DNA from 4 places in the Sessilibacter sp. MAH3 genome. Region 1 is predicted to be linked to each of the others. Evidence: predicted binding sites of a transcription regulator. Region 1 holds the regulator's gene; each other region holds the start of a gene.

Region 1 (5,882 bases):
TAATTGCATAGATACCTAGTGAAAAAGCTCGATCAATCATGGGAGACGGTTCTCCCTTTATTAAAAAGATAAGAGGCTAAATAAGCCAGAATCCAGACAATAATCGTCAACAACAAGCCAGATACGTACAAGCTGGCACGGTGGTCGCCAAGGGCGTAGGCCATTTCTAAGGCAATATTGGCGGTTAATGCGCGAACTGGTGCAAACAGGCTAGAAGGCATTTGTACAACATTGCCTGCAACCATTAAAACCACCATGGTTTCGCCCAAGGCTCGCGCACTCGCTAACAATACGCCACTCATAATTCCCGATCGGGCAGCCGGTACTGCGATGGCTAAGATTTGCGTTTTTTGCGTAAGTCCCAGTGCTTGCGCTCCGGCTAAAATCGAGCGATCGACACTGGTCAGCGCAGCGTAACTGGTTAGCGCTAGGGTTGGTAATATCATCAGCGATAGTACGACTGCCCCGGCAAGCACGCTGGTGCCGGGGGCTTTAATTTGGCCAATAAGAGGCACAAGCTCAGTTAAGCCCCAAAGGCCTAAAACAACAGATGGAATACCGGCAAGCAAATTTAAGAGGGATTGAAAGGATTTTTTAACCCAACCCTTGGCGTAAAATTCGAGAAAAATAGCGCAAGCTAAGCCAACAGGAAGCGCAATAACCAGCGATCCAAAGGTCAATACCAAAGAGGCGAATATCATTGGCGTCATGCCAAATAAGCCTTCTAACGGGTACCATCCAGTTTGACTGAAAAAGCTTAACCAGCGGCCATCGGCCACCAACGACCAAGATTCGTACAGTAAAAAGCCGAGTATCAAACACAACAAGGCTGCGCAGACAAACGACAGGGCGCCCATGATTGTGGCAACGCCAAAATCGAGCTTACTGTCGCATTGAAATGGGCGAAGCTTTATCGACAACGGTAACGAACCTACTTAGAAAATGGATAGGCTTAAGGTGCTACGAAAAATTGATTTTCGATCAAATCTAAAACGTCTGTAGACTGCGCAAACTCAATAAAACTTGCTGCAAAACCTTCTGGTTGCGCCTTGGTAACCAGATTGAGTGGTCTTGATAACGGATACTCGCCACTGGCAACGCCCTTTACGGTGGCTTCTTTGCCATCCATTGGTAAAAGCTTGATGGGGGTGCCGCGATTGTGTTCGAACTCTGCGGTGCCGATGGACACATATCCGATGGCGCCAGGATTACCAGAAACGGTTTTAATACCTTGCTGGTTATCGCCGATAACAACTTGAGGACGAATTTGGCTATTTTTTAGCTCAAAAAAATGCAGAAAAAGTTCCAAAGTAGAACGACCTTCTGCTTTATTTACCACCGTAATCTCAAGATTGGGGCCGTCTACATCTGCCCAATTACGAATTTTTCCTTGATAGATATCGATAATTTGCTGACGAGATAACTCTTTGACAGTATTCGACGAGTGAACAATGATACCAATACCATCGAGTGCAATGAGGTGAGCGGTTAAGTCTTGTTCAGATTCTTTCAATGCTCTAGAAACCATACCTATATCGGCAAGGCCGACGCGAGCATCATTCACCCCGCGGGATGAACCGCCGGTTTGAACGTCAATACGTACATCAGGGTTATTTTTTTCAAAGCGTTTGGCCATCTCAAGCGCAAGCGGTGCAACCGTGCTCGAACCGGTAAGAGTTAGGCGTTCCGCCGCTAGAGATAAATTACTTAAAAAAGCGATAGAAACTACACCAAGAAGACAGAAAAGTCTTGATAACTGACTCGAATGAGCTCTTTGTGTGAAAATTCGCGTGACTAAGCTCATTTTTTATCTCTTTGCTTAAATAGAAGTGATTATTATCCAAAAAATTTGGCTTCGGTTTTGGAAATTATGCTAATTAAATTACTCCAGTTTCAAGCGCTACATCAATTTGTGAGATATTGTTTAAATATGAAAAAGTAAATATTTTATGCTTTATGATGTTTTACCTGTGAATATATGTTTATTCGAGTATTTTTTATCTTCAATCTTTAAATGCTTTTGATTTACACATCTTTAATTTAATCGACAAATGGACATTGCAACGTTATTTACTGTTTGTTGTGATAAGTCGATTTTTGTGAAGCATTAAAATTATGTATTTTTATTTATATAAACGATTATGTGTATGGAAAACTTTGGCTAACCCAGATATTAGAACTCGCATTGTCAATTTTTTTCTCTCTGATCAAATCATCGATGAGTTTTATAAATTAATTCATCCATATATAAAAGCTGATTAAAAATTTTCGAACACATCTTAACCTGCACTGGTGTGTTTTTTATTTTGAAGTATCGACTAAGGAGTAATTTTTATAGCTTATACCGGGCGCGTTAAAAACCGAGGTGGTTTGTATGGTGCTTTGTTTGAATTGGTTTAGATTAGCCTGAACCTTAAATGATCAAGTAGAGTTTTTTAGTTTTATTTGATCTTTTCAATTATTAGTAAACCCTAAACGACGCTTCAATTAACTCAGAGATTCGAGCGATGCAGGAATGAGTCGCCAATTTTAGAAAGTATAAGTGAGGTAGGTTCTGAGTGGTGTTGTGAGTTGTGTTGTGAGGGAATTGGAAATTGTATTTTCAACTACTTTCCTTTGATTAAACTACGGAATCATTAATCAAAGATTCCTAACCTTATGTTTTGATGAGTTTCTTATGCCGTAAATATTTTTGTGAATGGATCTAATTCGAAAATAAATGGCTGTGATTAACAGAAATACTTTTTTAGAAGTATTGTTTAGAAGTGTTTTGTGTTTCTTTTTGTACCTGATGATAGTGACTTAAAAGTCAATAAATAATTAGGTTGGGGAATCTATATTTCGAATTAATCAGTTTTTTTAAAAAATTGAGTTTTTAGTTTTAAGAAATTTTAAGCCTGCTTAGGCGGCAGTCATTAAAAATAAGACTGAAAGAGCGGGGTGGCGACCGAATAAACAAACGAATAAAAAAAGCAATTACACTGTTGTTAATTCTGTATTTATATAAATGTTTTAATAATTGTAGATGTGTTGTATTGCTTGCAGACAGTTACTTAACGTAAGAGCAATAAATATGTTTAACCTTGTTTCACAGTAGCTTTCTTATTCAGGCTTATTCAGATTGTTAATTCTGGTGCGTAACCAGTAATCCAGAACAGTTACCAGTGTTGGCTGCTTGGGTTAATTGCTCAAGTTGTTGGTCGTTAAAACCATCAAAAATGGCAACTACACAATGGCTTGTGCCTGTTATTAATGCTTTTTCGGTGACGGAATATAAATCTGATGTATTGTTAGGATAAATAATGCGAAGATTTTTTAGATTTACGCCGTAGTCAAGCAATACATTTTTATCAATAACTTCATCGCTTACCCAGCTTACCCATCGATTACCCGCTAATTGTGTTTGACGTGCAATCATTGGCAACAATAGTTGATCTAAATTCGAACAATATTTAGAAATTACCAATTGAGTAATGTTGCTTAAAACAGCACCGCTTTGCGATGCTGTTTCTGTATTAGATGCACGTTTGGATAGTGCTCTAATTGACTGTCTAGTAAACGCGGTTGTTTCTGAGATAAAGCCGAATTGATTGACTAAGGAGTCCGTAAACAGAGACATTTGTTGTGCAGAATCCATTTTATTACTCCGTATCAGTAATATAAGTACTTAAAAATCGAATTATTGGGTTTGTCGAATAACGCCGACACTTATACCTTCGATAGCAAATTCCTGCTCTCGAAGGTCAATGGTAATGATGTCAAATTCTTCATTTTCTGGAAGCAACTCAACTATAGAGCGGTTTTTACCGCGTCTTAGACGTTTTACGGTTACTTCATCATCAATACGGGCAACAATAATTTGCCCACTTCTTACTTGGGTTGTTTTGTGAACGGCTAATAAATCACCTTCTAGAATTCCGGCATTTTTCATACTCATGCCGCGAACGCGAAGAAAATAATCTGCTGAGGGCGAGAAAAAAGCGTTATCGATATTGCAATAATTTTCGATATTTTCTTGCGCCAAAATTGGGTAACCCGCTGCCACCAAGCCAATAATGGGTATACCAGACTCCTCAACTTGCTCTTTTAAGCGAATACCTCTAGAGGCACTTGGCACCATCTCAATAGCGCCTTTTCGCTCCAAGGCACGCAAATGTTCCTCTGCGGCGTTGGCTGATTTAAAGCCAAGTGCTAGAGCTATTTCTGCACGCGTAGGAGGAAAGCCGGTTGCATCTATATGTTCACGAATTAAATTTAAAACTTGTTGTTGTCGAGCGGTTAGTTTAATCATGTCTAATATGCTGATTCTTTAAGCGTGGGGCGGTAGTTTTTAAGGTGAAACGGCAAAGTTTATTGCAATTGTTTCTTCAAATTAAAAACAGTGTTGGCCGCACTGGGCTGGTCTTATATACAGTGTTTTAGTTTATACAGTGTTTCTACTGTACACGCAACCAGTAAATCAGAATTTAGTCATTGTTCGTTGATTAGAAACGCACGATGTAGAATTGAATTATGCCCGAAGTTTTTTTCTTTTATAGCCGCAATTATTGACACCTCCCAGCCTAAATATTAGTGTGCCCGCTTTTTAATTGCGTAATCTTTATTCGAATTGGATCTATAAATGGGTAATGCCAAGGTTTTAAGTGCCGGGCCAGTTATTCTTGATGTAGCCGGTACCGAGTTGTCGGCGGAAGATCGAGAGCTTTTGACGCATCCAAATGTGGGTGGTGTCATTCTCTTCGCCCGCAACACTAAAACGGCCGAGCAAACCGCTCATTTATGTCGCAACATTAAAAATATCCGCGAAAACTTGCTGATTTGTATCGATCAAGAAGGCGGGCGAGTGCAGCGCTTAACCGAAGGCGTAACAACCATTCCGCCCATGGCGTCTTTATCAAAGCTCTACCAGCAAAGCGCAGAAAAAGGCTTGTCATTGGCTCGTGAACTGGGTTGGCTGTTAGCGTTTGAACTCAGAACTTGCGGTATCGACAACACCTTAGCGCCAGTTTTAGATTTAGACGACAACCAAAACCCCGCTATTGGCTCGCGCTCCTTTTCTATCGATCCTTTAACAACGCTTGCGCTGGCAGAATCGTTTATTTTAGGTATGAACGAAGCGAGTATGCAGGCTGTTGGTAAGCATTTTCCGGGTCACGGATTCGTTAAAGTTGACAGTCACATTGATTTGCCGAGAGATCATCGGCCTCTTGCCGAGATCGCCGCTCGGGACCTAGTTCCTTTCGAGCAGCTGATTAAAAAGTCTTGTCTTGCCGGAGTAATGCCTGCGCATATTGTTTTCGAAGATGTCGACGCCAATCCTGTTGGGTTTTCGGCGCTATGGCTAAAAGACATATTAAGAAAGCGTTATGGTTTTAATGGATTGATATTTAGCGACGATCTGAACATGGCCGGTGCGAAATTAGCCGGTGGTTATTTGGCCGCAGCTGCTACTGCGTTAACCGCCGGTTGTGATTTTGTTTTGATGTGTAACAACCGATCCGGCGCCACCGAAATAGTTGATGGTTTAGATGGTTTTGCGCTTTCTAAACAAGCGTTAACCATTAAAAAAACCATGCTTTGCCACGGCAGTTACGAATTTAATCCGCAACTCAGCCAACGTAGAATGAATATCCTTGAACGACTAGCGAACGAGCTGTAAACGTCATGGCGCAATTGTACGCAACACTAGTCGAAAACCCGGTCGCGCAGTGTAGCCTTTTGTTATTGGCTACGGTGATTGTCGCGTGGCTGATGCGCAAGCTATTAAGGCGCTCGCTTTGCCAAGCCAAAAAAACCGTAAACCCTTGGGATGATTGCCTTTTTTACGCCCTTAAAACCCCGCTCAACTTCGCGGTTCTTCTGCTGGGTATCAGCTTTGCCAT
Region 2 (5,882 bases), on a different contig from region 1:
ATCGTTAATTGCCTACGTGAATAGCTCGTTTTGCTTGACAATTTTTATTGTTGAACCACTATTCAGGATTGCGCGTATAAAAAATCCTTTCTATAGGAACCTCTGATTAACTCATCCATGATTTAATCAGAGGACAGAAATTGAAAATGCGATTTCCAATTTCTTCACAATTTCAATCACTTACCGTTCTTGAAATTGGCGACACACCCTTGTGTCGCGAGAAACTCTGGTTAATCAGAGTTTCCTATATATTTCTTGATGGAATATATAAGCGTCTGTATAACCATAAATAAGCTTACAAACAGACTCTTGCCGTCTTATTTACGGCAAGAATTGTGTAGAATCTCGCGGTTTGTCGTAGCGGAAATATAAAAATGGATAGTCAGCTTAGTATCGTACTTGTTAGCTATAACAGTAGTGGGGTTATTGACCGCTGTTTGGGGGATTTAATTCGCAGTCAGGCGTTTCCTATCATTGTTGTGGATAACAACAGCTCCGATAATACGCCCTCCTATTTAAGAGATAGCTATCCAAATTTAACCGTGATTGATGCTGGTTATAATATTGGTTATGGCGGTGCTGCGAATATCGGCATGAAAGCTTGTCAAACACCTTTTGTACTCTTGTTAAATCCTGATGTTATTGTGACCGCTGATGAAATTACGCAATTTTTTACGGTTGCCTATAATCATCGTAGTGAAAATAACGAACTGGATTGGACGGTGTTTGCACCTGCAACCGGCGCTAAAAGTTTTAAAAAGCAAGGTATTTTAGAGGTGTCTAACGTGTTGGGGGCAGTCATGCTCTTTAACATGCAAAAGCTCAATAGCATTGGTTTATTTGATGAACGCTATTTTATGTTCTATGAAGAAAAAGACCTTTGTTTACGCATTATAAAAGCCGGAGAAAAAATTCTTTTAGATTCGGATATTCTGTTTGAACACGACAAAGGCACGTCTTCGGGTTCATCCAATAAAATTTATTATTTAAAGCAATGGCATGTGGCTTGGTCGAGCATGTATTACTTCGAAAAGCACTTTCCTAATCCGCAAAAAAAAGCGCGATCATTACTCGCTCGGTATCGCTTTAAAGCGTATTTCAGTCTAAAAAAACAAGCACGTATTAAATTCAAAGCTCGCTTGAATGGTTTAAAAGAGTACTTAAGTGGACGAGATTGCCGCAACGAAGATCGCACCCCTAAGGGTTTTGATCGAGTCGCGTAGACCGGGTCGCGTAGACCGGGTCGCGTAGACTGGATTGGCTAAACCGGATTTCGTAGATTAGGTTATGGGAAACCTTCATTGATTGAGAGTTTTTCATAACAAAACACCTCTGAATAAAACCTCTCTGATTGTTTAACAAAAATATTAATCCGTTTTTGTTGGAAATTTCTTTTGTATGCTAGCCATTTGCTTACCAAGTTTTTTATCACTGATTGACTGATTATTTTTTTCAATCATCGCTTCGGCGCGAGCCGCCGATTCCCTTGATAAAGACTTGATTAAGGGTGCTTCTGGCAGGTTTTTCCAGTATTTTTTGGGCATTTCGCTTTGCATGGCTTTTAATTTTAAGCGCGCCGGATTAAAGATATTCTTGTAATACTCCAGCCACAGGGATTCCAATTCATCGTTAATAACGGGCCTTTCACTACTGGGTTCTGTATAAAACAGCGATTGCTGGTCCCAATGCATTCCTCCGTCGGGTGTCAGTATCGACCACGTCATGTTTTTAAATCGGTTTTTAAAGAAACTGCTGGTTTTTTTTAAAATCAGATGTTCAGGTTCGAACCAAGCAACATAATGGTCTGAGTCGGATATTTTTTGGAATCGCACAAACGCGTGCATTTTATGAATGTCACGACCCACCGATTTTTGCATATGGTTTAAACGCATTATTTGGTTATCGGTGATATTTTCTAACAATTGTTTATCTTCGTGCATAACTCGCCAAACAATGGCATAAAATAACGCCCAACGTGTATCGTCTCTGTAGCAAGAGGCAAGCTCTATAGCCTCTAAGGTTTCTGCCGATATGCTCAGTTTGGGCGTTGTTACCGGAATGTTAGATAAATCAGTTTCAAAATTATTGTTATTCTCATCGTGAGAATTTGAGGTGTCTTGAAATAAATCTAAACTCGACTGTGTTAACGTTGGATCTTGCCAAACAATATATTCGGGTGAAATGTCTCGTTTTAACAGTTCACGGCTAATATTGCGCCACTGTGAAAACTCGCTAGCATTTACGGTGATAACGTGCATGATTCTAGTTGTTTAAAGTGGTGATAATTATAATCGTTTAAAATGTTAATAAATACAGTCGGTTAAAATAGAGCCAGCTGTTCGGTTTTTGAGTCGATAAATAATTGTTTTAACAAAACCGAGTCTAAATGTTTTAGCTCTGTATTTGGGTCTGCGGTTTCAACAAAATGCGCGACCTTTTTTATCGAAATTCGCAATTTTTTCAAATCATCCAACCGTAATGCCTTAAATTGTCGTGCCTGAATAATCTTTTCGACGCCGCGAACACCCACACCCGGAATTCTTAATAACAGCTCTTTAGGTGCTTTATTGACATTAATTGGAAAAACATCGCGGTTCGCTAAGGCCCAAGCTAATTTGGGATCAATATCTAAATCCAACATTCCGTGTGTGGGCGCTGCCGCCGAGTGAATATCGTTTAAATCGAAACCGTAAAACCGCAATAACCAATCGGCTTGGTAAAGCCGATGTTCTCTCATTAACGGCGGAGATTTTGTGGGTAAATTTTTTGAAGCAAATGGAATTGGGCTGAACGCCGAATAATACACGCGGCGCATGTCGTAACGCTTATACAGATGATTCGAGAGCGTTAAGATTTTTGTATCCACTGAATCGTCGGCGCCGACAATCATTTGTGTGCTTTGGCCGGCCGGTGAATAAATGTATTTAGATTTTCTGGATTTGGCATCACTGATGATAATGTCGGATTTTTTAGCGCGATATTCTTTCGATTCATCAATATGTTCTTTAAGTTGTGCCATGGATTGATGAATGGTTTGAGGATTTTTTTCCGGTGCTAGGTTAGACAAGGCAGCTTTAGACGGTAATTCAATATTTATGCTTACACGATCGGCGTATAAACCGGCTTGCTGTAAGAGTTCCGGACTTGCCTCTGGAATGGTTTTTAAATGAATATAACCACGAAAATCGTGTTTTTCGCGCAGGTCTTTGGCCACAGAAACTAACTGTTCCATGGTGTAGTCGGACGATTGAATAATTCCCGAGCTTAAAAATAACCCTTCAATATAATTGCGTTTATAAAAATCGAGGGTGAGCTTGACCACTTCATCAACCTGAAAACGCGCTCGCTCAACGGCACTAGAGAGCCGGTTAACGCAGTATTGGCAGTCGTAAATACAAAAATTGGTTAGCAATATTTTTAATAGCGAAACACATCGTCCGTCTGGCGTGTAACTGTGGCAAATACCCATACCGCCGCTGGTGGAGCCAATACCGGTGCCATTGCTGGAGTCGCGCTTAATCGAGCCGCTGCTCGCGCAGGAAGCATCGTATTTGGCGGCATCGGCCAGTATGGCCAACTTATGCTGTAGCTTTTGATAAGGTTGTTGATGTGATTGTGGTTGTGGCTGTTTCATGTTTGAGTAACGAAAAACTTAAGTGTGTATAAATATACAGTATTTGTCGTGATCGTCTAGCAATCGTGATTCTCAAAATCGCAGTTAACGCAGAAGCTGCCACAGGCGATTGAAGAGACGAACCACTTTATTCCAGCGGCCAGTCCGCGGCATCGACGTAATCGGTGATGGCTGAGTTTGAGTATTTGCTGCCGTGTTCGCCCAGCCAACGCTCGCAATAGCGATTTTCTGGATCGTATAAACGTTGTTGTTTATCAATATCAAAATGACGCCCACCGCGAGGATCAACACCCACACCGGCGATGTATTGCCAATTTCCCCAGTTGCTGGCCACGTCGTAGTCGATTAACTGTTGCTCAAAGTAGGCTGCACCATATCGCCAATCCACATCGAATTCGTTTACCAAACAGCTGGCGACAATTTGGCGGCCACGGTTGGATAAATAACCGGTTGTATTGAGTTCGGTCATGCAGGCATTCACCAGCGGGTAGGGGGTGGTGCCGCTGCACCAAGATTTTAACCGCTGTGGATAAAAGCTTTTCAATGGATTTTTATGGCGATAGCCGCCGCGTAAATACAAGGATTTACCTAAAACCTTGGCTAACCAGAAAAAATATTCTCGCCACAGTAATTCAAATTTAATCCAATAGGTGGATTCGTTAGCGCCGTGATTTTGTTCAAAAGTTACAAGCGTTTTGAGTATTTGTTTGGGTGAAATGCAGCCCTGTGACAACCAGGGCGAGAATTTTGTTGAATGATAAATACCGTCTAATTTGTTGCGTGTTTGCTTGTAGGTGCTCGCGTAATTATTCGAGAAATAATGTTTTAAATGCTGTTGGGCGTGAGTTTCACCGCCGCAAATCATGGCTGGCTCTGTTTTACTGGCATCGTTCAAAAACGACAAATCTGCACTAAAAGGGACGGTATTACCCGCAAAAAGTGTTGGTTTTTGTGGTTGTTTTGGCAAAGAACTCGGTGTGTTGTTTTTTAGAGTGTCAATAAATTCTGAATCTAAAATAATGGGTTCTACTTTTTTGCGAAATTGCGTAAATGATTTGGGAATATCTGCCAGTAAAAATGGCAGCTGAGTTTGGTCAAGTAACGTGGTGTGAGCAGACTCTACTAATCTCAGTTCTGGGTAGCTGCGCCGTATAAATTGAACGATGTCGTTTTCGTAAAAACCACTTTGCGTCGCGCAGTAAAATACATCGGGCCGATATTGGCCAATGAGTGTTTGCAAGCAGGTTAAGGTGGAGCCTTCCATCAAAAACAGCTCGCTGCCCAGCGAGGTTAGATTTCTGTTTAAGTCACTTAGGCATTCATCGATAAATTTTCGGCGCAGCTTACCCAAAGACCGAAATCCGTAGCGATTGGGCTTTAAAGAAGCACTTTCGCGAATATAAACAACCAGTAGGGATTCGCAGTCACGACTGGCATCGGCAAACAGTCTGTTGTCTGTGAGTCTTAAATCATTGCTGAGCCAGACGATTCCGGTTTTATACATGGTGTTTGCCGCGTTTTTTATCAATTACTTAGCTTTATGTGCCTAGATCTGTGTTTTCTCGATAACTAAACACTTCTTGAAAAAAGAAGCTGTTATTCGATACCAAGTTATTGATACGCAATAAAACACGGCTTAGATGTGTTGATCTTAGGTGAGTTGATGTTAGGTGAGTTGATGTTAGGTGAGTTGATGTTAGGTGAGTTGATGTTAGACATTTGCGTGAATTCGCAGGTGTTTTTGGCGATATATCCGAGGTTGGTCGAATTTTCTCGCGATAAGCAGGCTGAGATTAGTTTCGGCTTATGGAGGTATGAACAGCAGATGTCGGTAGAAAGAATAAATGGAACGAGTACGAGGAACACGTAAGAGGCGTAGGCGGAATAGGTGCTTATGTAAAATTATTCCTCGATAGTGAGAAAAAGGTAGCCCACGAAAAGATTCAAATGCTGTGGGCTACGAGGGGATTTCAAATGAAGAAAACGAAAGAATAATTACTAAGCATCGGCTTTATAGATAAATTCCATGCGAATACCGCCGGGTTCGTAAATCATAAAATGTTTGGCTGGCCAGCCGTTTAACGGCTCTGGTGCGAACTCAACTTTAACACCGGGGTGATTACTTACTTTAGAAAATAATTCATCCAGTGCGGCTTCTGTGCTGACACGCAGTGCAAAGTGGTGAAGTCCAATATTGGCTCGGCGATCAAATTCGGTGGCGCCTTCGTTGGTTTGCCAAAGCGTTAAA
Region 3 (5,882 bases), on a different contig from region 1:
CAAGGTCATCAGCTGCACGGCTTCTTCGAATTCGTCGGCCTGTTCTTCACCGGCATCTAACGCCGCCGAGGCTAAAAAGTCTGCCAGCACGCTGAGTTCTTCTTCACCTTCTGCCACACCCGACGGCTCATAGCCCCGACAAGCGCTGATAAACTCGTCCAAGTTTTCTTTTCTAGCTTGGCCTTTCTCGCCTTTTTCTTTGGCATGAAAGGCCCCAAGGCCTGAGATATCGATGACCTTTTCGGCCAAATCGGCCAGATCCAAGTCGTCGGTAAAACCCGCCAGCGTATCGACAAGATGCATAAAGTTCTTAACCGATGTACCGGCGCGATTGGTAAACACGCTGTTAGACAACATTTTTGCAGCGGCCTGCCACAACGAAGCGCCCTCACTGCGAGCAAATTCGCGAATGTCATCGATAGTTTTACCACCAATACCGCGTGTAGGCGTGTTGATGACACGCTCAAATGCCGCATCATCGTGACGATTCAGTAACAAGCGCAAATAGGCGAGAGCGTTTTTAATTTCGAGGCGATCGTAGAAGCGTTGGCCGCCATAAATGCGGTAGGGCACAGACTCACGCAGCAAGACTTCTTCAAGCACTCGCGATTGCGCGTTGGAGCGATACAAGATTGCTACGCTGTCGCGAGGATTGCCTTGATCAACCCAACGCTTGATCTGCTCAACAATAAACCGCGCTTCGTCTTGCTCGTTAAAACCGGCATACAGCGAAATCGGATCACCGTCTTCGCCGTCGGTGCGCAGAGTTTTACCCAAACGGCCAAAGTTATGTTCGATAACACCGTTTGCGGCTTTCAAGATGGTTCCGGTAGAGCGGTAGTTTTGCTCCAAACGCGTGATATGAGTGTTGGGAAAATCGACATCGAACTGCTGAATGTTTTCGATTTTTGCACCACGCCAGCCGTAAATCGACTGATCGTCGTCACCAACGGCAGTAATAAAAGAACTGTCACCAGCGAGCACACGCAGCCACGCATACTGAACCGTGTTGGTGTCTTGGAATTCGTCCACCAAGATAAACGGAAAGCGCTGTTGATAATGTTTCAGCAAAATGGGGTTATTTAGCCACAACTCATGGGCACGCAGCAGTAACTCGCCAAAATCCACCAAACCCGAGCGCTGACAAGCCGCTTCGTATTCACGGTAAACGCTGAGCATGGTGCGCTCGTACAGATCGGCGGTTTCGATAACATGCGCCGCGCGACGACCTTCGTCTTTGTGACCGTTGATGTAGGAAGCCGCCTGACGAGGTGGCCATTTTTTATCATCAATATTTAAGGATTGATAAACGCGCTTAATCAAACGCAGCTGATCGTCGCTGTCGAGGATTTGAAAGGCTTGGGGCAGATTGGCTTCGTGCCAATGAGTTTGCAAAAGTCTGTGCGCAAGACCGTGGAAGGTACCAATCCATAAGCCGCGCGGATTCACGCCCAGCAGCTGCTCAACGCGCGCGCGCATTTCCCGCGCTGCCTTATTGGTAAAGGTCACCGCCATAATCGAAAACGGCGACACTTGTTCAACCTGAATCAGCCAAGCAATACGATGCACCAGCACACGGGTTTTACCCGAGCCAGCTCCCGCCAAAATAAGTTGATGCCCAGCCGGAGCACTTACGGCCTCGCGCTGAGCGCTATTTAATTGATCTAATAATTGCGATACGTCCATGGGCGGCATTGTAGCAGAGCGATTTATAGATACTCGGATTAATTCACCAAGGCTTTAAAATTTATCCGCGTCTCAATGACGGCTCTTTATTGAGAGAACAAGTGCTATTTTTACCCTAAGAGGATTTGTTTGCGGTAAGTTGTACAAACTCAAACACAGATTCTTGTAATTTCAGGCGGAAATGTGTGTAATTTCACTACAAAAAGTGGGCTGGAATTACAAAAAAAGATGAATATGCATCATAATCAACCATAAAATCAGCGCTTTTAGCCCCAAATTGCAGATTTTTACGTGCTTTATCGGCAAAATCAGCGTGTAGCACAACACTACCGAGTGCCAGAGCCTTGACCTTAAAACCCTCTGAAGTCACACAAAGTATTACCGACAACATTCCCACCATGCGCAAATCCGAGCGCAAGGTTGCCGAATATGTGCTCGAAAATACTCGCGATGTCATTCATATGCGCATTGTTGATCTCGCCAATGCTGCCAAAGTGAGTGAGCCCACCGTCGTGCGCTTTTGTCGTGCCGTCGGTTGCAATGGCTTTCAGGAATTTAAGCTGAATTTGGCGCAACAGCTGGCCTCGATACCAAACTTTGTACACGTGGCGGTCACCCGCGCCGATACGGTTACCACCTTTTCACACAAGATTTTCGATTCCACCGTAGAAACCCTGCTGCAACTGCGCGACCAGCTCGATCCCATCCAAGTTGAAGCGGCAATTTCGGCCATTTGTCGCGCCTCGCGGGTAGAATTCTTTGGCTTTGGCGCCTCCGGTGCCGTCGCTGCTGACGCACACCACAAGTTCTTCCGTTTGCAACTCGCAACCGCAGCCTATTCCGATCACCACATTCAACACATGTCGGCGATGAGCATGAAAGAAGGTGATGTGGTGGTTGCCATCTCGCAAAGCGGTCGCACCAAATCGTTATTGAACTCAATGGCTTTGGTAAAGCAGCAAGGCGGGGTGGTGATTGGCATTTCGCCGAGCAACTCACCCATTTCTCAAGAGGCAAGCATCAATATTGATGTGAATGTGGATGAAGATTTAGACATCTATACGCCATTGCTGTCGCGCATTGCCCATTTGTTGGTGATTGATATCTTAGCGATTGGCGTTGCTCAACAAAAAGGCGAAGGACTTCACGAGCATTTGTACAAACTCAAACAAGGTCTGGTGTCTTTACGGGTTTAGTCGTGAAACCTAGTTAACGCGCTGGGCGATCAATAAAAATTCGCGATTGCCATCGCCGCCTTTAATGGGGCTTTCTAGATAACCTTGCACCTCAAAACCCAGCGCTTCAACTTCTCGCTGAATGCGAGCTTTTACCTGCGGATACAGTCGGGCATCGCGCACCAAGCCGCCCTTGCCAATGTTTTCTTTACCGACCTCAAATTGCGGTTTTACTAAGCTGATCAAAAAGCCTTTCGGTTTTAAAAAGCGACCCAAATTCGGCAAGATCAACGATTGCGAGATAAAAGACACATCCATCACGATCACATCAAAACCCTGCGGTTCATAGTCCAGTATGGTTTCCGGCAGTTCACGGGCATTCACACCTTCAAGACAGGTTACCTTGGGATGTTCGCGTAATTTGCCATCGAGCTGATCGCGACCAACATCCACACCCACCACACGCTTAATGCCCGATTGCACTAAATAATCGGTAAAACCGCCCGTAGATTGACCAACATCCAAGGCCGACTTGCCAGTCAACTCGATGCCCGAGAACTCAACCGCCGCCTTAAGCTTTAGGGCACCGCGGGAAACGTATTGCAATTCGTCTAAGTCATCGAGCTGAAATTGAATATCGTCAGGCAACTTGAGGCTGGGTTTAGACAACACCTGCCAATCGCTGCCACTGCCATAGCGAACGCCGCCTTGTTTGATAATACGTGCCGCCTGCGCTCGTGAGCTTACCCAGCCGCCTTCAACCAAAAGTACATCTGCGCGATTCATGTGTTGCTATGCTGCCTGTTCGTCGATTTAAGTATTACTGAAAGGAAAAATATGTACGAGATTATAGAGGTGAACGCCGAGACTACCTATCCCTTGCGTTTAGAACTTCTGCGACCCAACCAAACACTCGCCGAAATGGCCTTTCCCGGTGATCGCGATATTCACACACGTCACTTTGCCGCTGTACTTAAAAACGATCTATCGACGTTAAAAATCGAAAATCTCAATCCGGAATCTATCTATGGAATTGTCTCGGTGTATTTTGTTGAGAATTCCGTGATTGGCGCACAATGGCAAATTCGGGCAATGGCAACCCGAGCACAATGTCGAGGCCAAGGCCTAGGCCGTTTATTGCTAAACGTTAGTGAAGACTACTGCAAAAATAACACAATTATCGAACCTTCGTATATTTGGGCAAACGCTCGTGTCTCTGCATTAGCGTTTTATTACGCATGTGGTTATCAAGCCGTGGGCGATACTTTCAACATTGAAGGCGTTGGCGAACATCGTCTAATTAAAAAACCTTTGATAAAAAACTTTTAGGACGCTTTGATAAAGCTCATTTATAAATCCGTCCTTGTAAATTTATTTTTAAAAAATGTCGCAAATAGCTAAATAATTCCGTTAAATCCTTCAGGAATCTCAGATTAACTCCGCAATGATTTAATCCGTGATTCCAATAAAACCATGATCAGTAAAAATAGCTTATCAAGCCTGTGTTTTTATTCCTTAAAATTTAAATTTTAAAAATACATACCATTAATTTTTATTTTTTGTTAATCCATCCTTATTATTTTAAATAATTTAGTTTAAGATCACCCAGTAATTAATCGCTAAACACCTTTGTAAAATTAATCTCTTAACGTTTGTAAATATTTTAATAATTTTTAAAAAGGCTTTTTAAAGTTATTGGTCAAAATATTTAAAACCGCATTAATTCGCATAACCGAATTTACCAAAGATTAATTTAAGGTTACTTAATTAAGTTTAAGAAACTCTGATTAAATCATGAATGAGTTAAGCAGAGGTTCCTTTAGTGATTATCGGTCATTTAATTGATTCCAATTAAATACTCATTACATGGATTCTTAAAAACAAGGTGTGTTACCCATCACGGATTTAAATCGGCACAGGTAATTTTTGAGCATTTTTAATACTGCCTCTGCATACGCTTGTCGAAAACACCCTATCTAAACACGGCACAAAACCAGTTTAACTATTTATGATTTATTAACGATTTATTTTAATTATTCTTAAATAACTCATTAACGATATTTTTGGCCCAACCTTGTTCGGCTGCGTGCACCTGCACGCCCGTAATTTGCGAAACGATAGAAGTATTTAAATGTTAAATTTTTATTTGGCCGTCGTCGTATTTTTTTCTTTTACTTGGCTATTCGAATATTTATACGGACTCAAAACCGGCAAGAATACCTACAACGGTAATGAATTTTTATCAAATATTTCCATGGGTCTAACCAGTACGCTGGTTAGTGTTTGCATAACACTGATCAGTGTGCCTTTGTATATTTGGATTTATGAAAACGCTTCTTTATCGTTTCTTAAAAACGCTGTCGTAGCGCAAATTATTGTTGCAGTAATTGCGTACGATTTTTTGTACTACTGGAATCACCGCTGGCACCACACCATCAGTTTTTTATGGCTCGGTCACTCGGTACATCACTCGGGTCAAACCTTCAATTACAGTACATCATTGCGCCTAGGCGTTATTGCCTCTGCCACCAGCTGGGTGGTGTTTATGCCTTTGGCCATGCTAGGGGTAAGTGTTGAGGTGTATTTTGGTATTTACGCGGTACAGTTGTTTTATCAACATTTAATTCATACGCGACATATTCCCAAGCTCGGTATTTTAGAAAAATTCTTTTACACGCCGTCTCACCACCGCGTGCACCACGCCAGCAATAAAGAATACATCGATAAAAATCACGGTTGTTTTACGATTATTTTCGACAAGCTCTTTAATACCTACGCTGAAGAACGCGACGATATAAAAACCGTATACGGCACCACGCACGTAGTCACCAGCCACGTGCCTTCGAACGTGAATTTTTTTGAGTTAAATCGACTTATTCAGTATTTGGGTCGCAAAGCACGGCCGATAAAACAATGGCTTTCGGCGCTGTTTGGTGGCCCAGACTACGATGAACAAGACAACACAGCGCACTTGCCGCGGCCTGCTCTTGCAGATTATTCGCACAATGTTACCAAGTACGT
Region 4 (5,882 bases), on a different contig from region 1:
TAAAAAAGCCCGCTTATGCGGGCTTTTTTACGATAGCGAGAACGCCAGAAATTATCTCTTTGGCTTCTCGGGAATCAGAGAAACTTGCGCATTTGGATTAGCAGAAATAGCCGCATCAGCGATCGCCACATAAGTACCCGCTTCTGATTTTGGATCAGCACGAATAATCACCAAAGCTTTAGGGTTCTCAGCAAACTGACGCTCAATAACAGAACGCACCGCGCGTACGTCGACACGACGGTTATCCATTATCACTTCGTTCGCAGCATTCACCTGAACCAAAATGTTTTTCGGTTCATCCGGATCTGGTGGTGGTGGATTCTCAGGCACCTCTGGAATGTTAACGTTCAAGCCCGCTTCTTTAATGAAGGATGCTGTAACGATAAAAAAGATTAACATGATAAATACAACGTCCAACATCGGTGTTAAGTCGATGTCTGCTTTATCTTCGGCCTCGCCGCGCCGTCTTCTTCGGCTCACTACTGCCCCCTTCTTAACTTGGCAAAATAATTTCTTACATTCAAAGGCCGGATTTTAGCCCCAAAAGCTTACAAACATATTATCAGCTTCTGCCCAAATGTCCCTAAATTTTTCTAAGTGATCAGAAGACGGATTAGACACTAAGTACCACCAACTTTAAACACCGAAAAAGTTCTGAAATGATTTCAACCAATCGGTGAAATCCGCTCGCACAACCCCAACAGTAAATCAAAACCCATTGCAAATTTGACCAGAAATTCCAAAATAGCCGGGCCAATAACTGACGCCATCAACAATCATCGAGATCGGAATTCTGCTTACATCAAAAAGAGTTTTCCCCCGAGCTTGCAGCGACTGTAATTCTCGACCGCTACTTAAGACACCCACAATCCGGGCTCACCGACATTTTTGTACTGATTTTTTACAATAAAGAAGTATTGATCAAAAATACAACCAGCAAATTACACTCTCACTATGCCCTATTGGTTCTTGATTGCGCAATTGCAGGATACCAAGCACAAAATTACCGAATGCATTAATTCTGAAAAATTAACCTACCGATTTTCGATCTATAAAAACGCAAGAAAACAAAGCCTTTGACCGAACTTTATAGAGGTTTAGCTTAAATATCCAAACACTCGGTGGTAGAAAATTCAGAAATTTACTACAAATATGCAGTAAATTAGAAGTCAGCTTGAGCATTGAATCTTAATAGAGCCCCAAGGCAGCAATTTAGACATAGAAAAGGCCCCATCAAACAACCACTCTCATCGCAGTAATCAGCCAACAGGACTGAACACATCGGTTAATCACCAAGATTATTTGGGATTTATGAGCGGACATTTTTAATAGATTACATAAATAAATCCGTCTGATTCATTTGTTTTTGATCACCTTGATGTACTGAAAAACCCAGACCCAGTAAACGTATGGAGGCTTTTTTTACGGAAAGAGCCGAGGTCAATAAAGTTTTTGCCGTGCTGGTCAATTGCAGCTGTTGTTGAGGCGAAAAATGCTCGCCGGAATGAATGTAACCAGAAAAAGCTGATTCTCGGGTCGTAAGAGAAAAATCGGAATATTTAATTTTAACAAAAAGCGATTTTGCCAAATATCCTGACTTCAGGCGCAACCAACGTTCATCTAATAAACCAACTAACGAATTCAATGCGGCACTGATCTCGTCGTCACGAACCAAGTCGTTCGAAAACGTTCGCTCGACACTGATGGATTTCCGAATCCAAGTATTTTTTACTGTTCGCAAATCACGACCGCGGCATCGATCAAAAAGTAATTGACCATGCACACCGAAATGTTGCGTTAAGAAATCTAGACTTTGTTGTTGTAAATCCCGACAGGTCACAATTCCAAGTTTCGCTAGCTTCTCTTTTGTTTTACCACCAACACTTGGAATTTTACCGACCGCCAACTGCGACATCACCTGAGCGACATCTTCGTCACGAATAATTTTAAACCCAGCGGGTTTATTCCACTCGCTGGCTAACTTTGCCAAAAATTTATTGCGCGATAATCCGGCTGAAACCGTGATGGCAAGAATGCTTTCGATTTGTCGCTGAATATCTTTGGCAATCTCTGCACAGATATTCCAATCATCGGAATCTAACTCTAAATAGGCTTCATCCAGCGCAATAGGTTCGATACAACGACTGTAGTTGGAAAAAATTCCGTGCATTTCTTCAGAAACTTGCCGATACAAAGAAAAACGTGGCGCCAAAACAATAAGATTTGGACAAAGTTTTTCTGCCATTGCTGTAGACATTGCAGATCGAACACCAAACTTGCGCGCAATATAGTTGCACGTCGCAATAACGCCTCTATCTGTAGCTCGACCACCAACCGCAACCGGTAAATTTTTTAGCTGTGGGCGATCACGTAATTCAATTGCGGCAAAAAAACTGTCCGCGTCGCAATGTAAAACCAATCGTTGATTATTGAATGACAATTTTCTACTTCCAACTCATTTAATACCGAGCGATTTCTCTAATATCAAGGTGTCCTACTAAACAACAACGGCAATTATATTACTCAAGGCGATAAATCCAGAGATCTAATTGCAGATTTCAACGTTTCACCGTTGTGTTAATCAATATAACGATCAATCGAGAATTTTTTTAGAACCGAATACCGAGTAAATAGAGCCAACGCGCCCTATAAGAACATAAGATTCTGACCGATAATGGATTTCAAGACAGATCGTTATCTATTTTTTTAAACAGTATGATCTCTAAATTGATTCACACAGACACAGTTGACGATGGGATAAACAAAAAGATTTTCAATTAAGATCGGCAAATTTGCCTTAATATCGAAAAGTCAATTCAGATATTCCTTAGTTTTCCCCTACTTTCGACCAAGCTAAGCCAAATTTTTTAACGTCTGCGCATTATCATTGTCAAAAGGCCAAGACAAGGACGCTCAATAATCCTATTTAGTACTATGAGACAACTTAGTACCAAGAGACAACTTAGTACCAAGAGACAACAAAAAGATCGGAACTCACTCGCGAATAAGTTAGCAAAGAATCTCAAGTGGAATGTTTCTGGACAAAAATGCCCATCAGAAAGCTGAGAGCACATCATTAAAAAGGGCGATAACGGATTCAATCTCAAAATTCAGGTCGTTATGGCATATTGTTGAATCGTTTTACCTAAGGTTTGTAAAAAATAATCAAACCTTATCGAATACCCATACTGATTATTTGTTTCGAAATGCTCTGATCGGGAGATTTTGACTATCAACTAAAAACGCCTTAAAGATTTTCTTTCAAGGCAGTCAAAAAGTGAGAATCAAGAAAATTTTTTAAGTTCAGGAAAAATTTTCAGCCCTTCAGAAAATAAAACTGAGCCGATATTTTTTCTCAAATGAGGTTTTTTTTACTCATGAATCAAAAAAAATTCCAAAAAAGATGAAAATTTATTCCCATTTTTAAAAAAATGGACTATTTTTTTACCAAAGAGCTTGAAATTTTTTTTCAAATGCTTATTTTATGTCGCATATTTATATCTAATATTTTCGCCCGCATTATTAATACATTAAAGGAAAGCAAATATGGCTGCACGCAAAGCGAAGGCAAAGGCTGTTGATCCTGTCCAGCAGCTAGAACAGGAACTTGCGGCTCTGAAAGCAAAACTTGCAGAAGCTAGAGCAAAACAAGAAGCTGATCTCGCCAAAGAAGTTGCAAAACTTGCCGTGGCAACTAAAAAAGCAACCGACAACAAAACTAAAGCTCAAGCTAAACTAAAAGCATCTGCTGGTAAGAAAACTCCAGCTGCTGCCAAGGCCGTTGCTAAAGCTAAAGCTGATCTTGCTGCTGCTGCTGAAGCAATCGCTGCAGCGAAAGCCGCAGAAGTTACTGCTAAAAACGAATTGAAAGATTTGAAAGCAGCTAACAAAGCAGCTAACGCTTTAGAAAAAGCCGAGAGCCGTGAATTGGCTAAAATTGCTAAAGCAAAAGCCGCTGAAGCAAAAGCCGCCGCTAAAAAAGAAGCTGTTAAAGCCAAAAAAGCTGCAACTGCGACCAAGAAAAAAACCAAAGCCAAAAAAGCTCCAGCTAAAGCAGTTAAAACTGTAGCGAAGAAAAAGGTAGCTACCGCTAAACCTGCAGCAGCAGCGACTCCTGCAGCTACCGGTGCCGCTCCAAAGCGTCGCGGTCGTCCTAAGAAAGCCGCAGTAGCTGCACCTAAAGCAGCGCCAGCAGCAGAAGGCACTCCAGCTAAAAAACGTCGTGGACGTCCACCAAAAGCAACTGCTTAAGTAGACTCCCAAAAAGGCCGACTCTGTCGGCCTTTTTTATTTTCGCTCTACAACTACAAATTTAGCTCTCAAGCACGGCAAAAATTGATAAATATTGTCGTTAGGCTCAATGCGTATTCTTAAGATGTTTCTGATCAGGCGTTAAGTTCTTAGCGATATTTTAAACAAAAATTCCAAATCAAAGGACACGAAGGTAAAACAAGGGCGCCAACTTGTCGAAAGAATGGATCTCGTAGCTCGTCATCACCGCAGGCAGAATAAATGACGAATCGTCTTATTAACGCGGATAGACGTTTCTTTTAGTGTATTTTGATTAAGAATCTGCTTTAGGACGTCCTTTCAGCTCAACCGAGAAATTTTTCAGGCTTTGAAATTCGCAATAACCCCGATACAGCAAGGGTTGCCCACCAAAACCTTTCGCATCAATATCGATTTCAAAATTTACGTGATCGTCAGAAATTGAAACCGGATCGACGAATCCACCTTCAGGCCATCGTACACCCGTCATTTTATCGGTCTTTTTTTCAATCTCTTTCCGACAAATTTGCCAGTATTGGTGCAAATGCCGTTGATGTTGCTGCGCTCTGGTTTCGCCCTTAACGTTGATAAATTCAAAATTATCGCCATCGATTAATAACGCAAAGGTTTGTTGAGAAGTATTTTTGCAGATAATTCTAAATATTGGTTTAGATTTATCCGGTTTGATGCTTTTTAATTCACCTTTCACAAAAGACACGCATTCTGTTGATGCAGACGCTATCTCTGCCGCCTGAACAAGTCGAGGCTTTAAAAAATCTAAACTGCTGGGTAACAACAGCTTGTTGGGATCAATATTGGAATCGGTGTGCATCATATGCTGTTCGATTTCTTGCGTATGGATCGACTCAGCCTGATCCGATGACGCAAAAGCCGAGCTGCATGCACATAAAACAAATAACGTTTTCTGACAGAGTAATCGATGTTTATTTAGGTCCATAACATCACCCGCACTTGTGATGTATTCAGTGTAGCAGCTTGGGTCAGACGAGAACCAAGACGAATCTTGTCGGTTGATTGAACGTAGAAACAGCGTCAGGAATTAACGTTCTTAAACAATTCCCAGACTCTTACAGAGTGATAGAGCCTGTATAAATGACGCCGTTTTTAACAAATTAAGCTTCATTGGAATAGACCAATCACGCGTAATTATAGAAACAGTTGATTTACGAGATTCAAGTAATAGTAAAAAGGTTGTGACGGTAGAGGAAACTCTGAATAACCTAGAGTTTCCAGCGACACAAGGAGGTGTCGTCAATTTCAAAAACGGTGCGTGATTGAAATTGAGAAATTGGAAATCGCATTTTCAATTTTTGTCCTCTGATTAAATCAGGAGATGGGCTAATCAGAGGCTCCTAAAATTAAAGGAGAAATAAACGCTCTAGAGGAATCTTCAAATCGCTCACCTCTAAATCATTGAGAACTCTGAATTAATCAGAGTTCCGAACGTCAATTTAGGAGAGTCTATTCCTTAAGTTGAGCCAATAAAGGATTCTCTATTGGGGCTTCTTCAGTAAGGCACTGTTGCCAAACTGACAGAACGACTGATTCCAAGTTACGAGCAGTGTAGCCAATGCAACAGCCTGCTCATGCAA

Evidence for each region. The regulator LexA, encoded in region 1, represses DNA repair genes until DNA is damaged. The targets are predictions, from matches to a motif close to ACTGTNTNTANANACAGT.
Region 2: a site for LexA is predicted at 3,658-3,675, ahead of ACYQ2C_RS07850 (putative DNA modification/repair radical SAM protein). Genes of this name have one in related genera too.
Region 3: a site for LexA is predicted at 1,867-1,884, ahead of uvrD (DNA helicase II). Genes of this name have one in related genera too.
Region 4: a site for LexA is predicted at 2,698-2,715, ahead of dinB (DNA polymerase IV). Genes of this name have one in related genera too.

The regions. Positions count from the first base shown of each region.
Region 1 covers NZ_BAAGIE010000001.1:353,963-359,844, forward strand. Annotated here, with positions in the region: gene pstA (phosphate ABC transporter permease PstA) at 1-40, opposite strand, end outside; gene pstC (phosphate ABC transporter permease subunit PstC) at 33-920, opposite strand; gene ACYQ2C_RS01430 (phosphate ABC transporter substrate-binding protein) at 953-1,804, opposite strand; gene ACYQ2C_RS01435 (hypothetical protein) at 3,125-3,637, opposite strand; gene lexA (transcriptional repressor LexA) at 3,680-4,291, opposite strand; gene nagZ (beta-N-acetylhexosaminidase) at 4,622-5,659, shown strand; gene ACYQ2C_RS01450 (mechanosensitive ion channel family protein) at 5,665-5,882, shown strand, end outside.
Region 2 covers NZ_BAAGIE010000010.1:12,471-18,352, forward strand. Annotated here, with positions in the region: gene ACYQ2C_RS07835 (tetratricopeptide repeat-containing sulfotransferase family protein) at 1-8, shown strand, start outside; gene ACYQ2C_RS07840 (glycosyltransferase family 2 protein) at 375-1,223, shown strand; gene ACYQ2C_RS07845 (TIGR03915 family putative DNA repair protein) at 1,368-2,258, opposite strand; gene ACYQ2C_RS07850 (putative DNA modification/repair radical SAM protein) at 2,321-3,634, opposite strand; gene ACYQ2C_RS07855 (DASH family cryptochrome) at 3,762-5,138, opposite strand; gene ACYQ2C_RS07860 (VOC family protein) at 5,633-5,882, opposite strand, start outside.
Region 3 covers NZ_BAAGIE010000021.1:54,034-59,915, reverse strand. Annotated here, with positions in the region: gene uvrD (DNA helicase II) at 1-1,686, opposite strand, end outside; gene ACYQ2C_RS13335 (SIS domain-containing protein) at 2,031-2,882, shown strand; gene ACYQ2C_RS13330 (TlyA family RNA methyltransferase) at 2,892-3,647, opposite strand; gene ACYQ2C_RS13325 (GNAT family N-acetyltransferase) at 3,699-4,190, shown strand; gene ACYQ2C_RS13320 (sterol desaturase family protein) at 4,993-5,882, shown strand, end outside.
Region 4 covers NZ_BAAGIE010000005.1:21,842-27,723, reverse strand. Annotated here, with positions in the region: gene ACYQ2C_RS04545 (ExbD/TolR family protein) at 52-480, opposite strand; gene dinB (DNA polymerase IV) at 1,334-2,440, opposite strand; gene ACYQ2C_RS04535 (hypothetical protein) at 3,547-4,251, shown strand; gene ACYQ2C_RS04530 (hypothetical protein) at 4,565-5,227, opposite strand; gene ACYQ2C_RS04525 (cyclic nucleotide-binding domain-containing protein) at 5,784-5,882, opposite strand, start outside.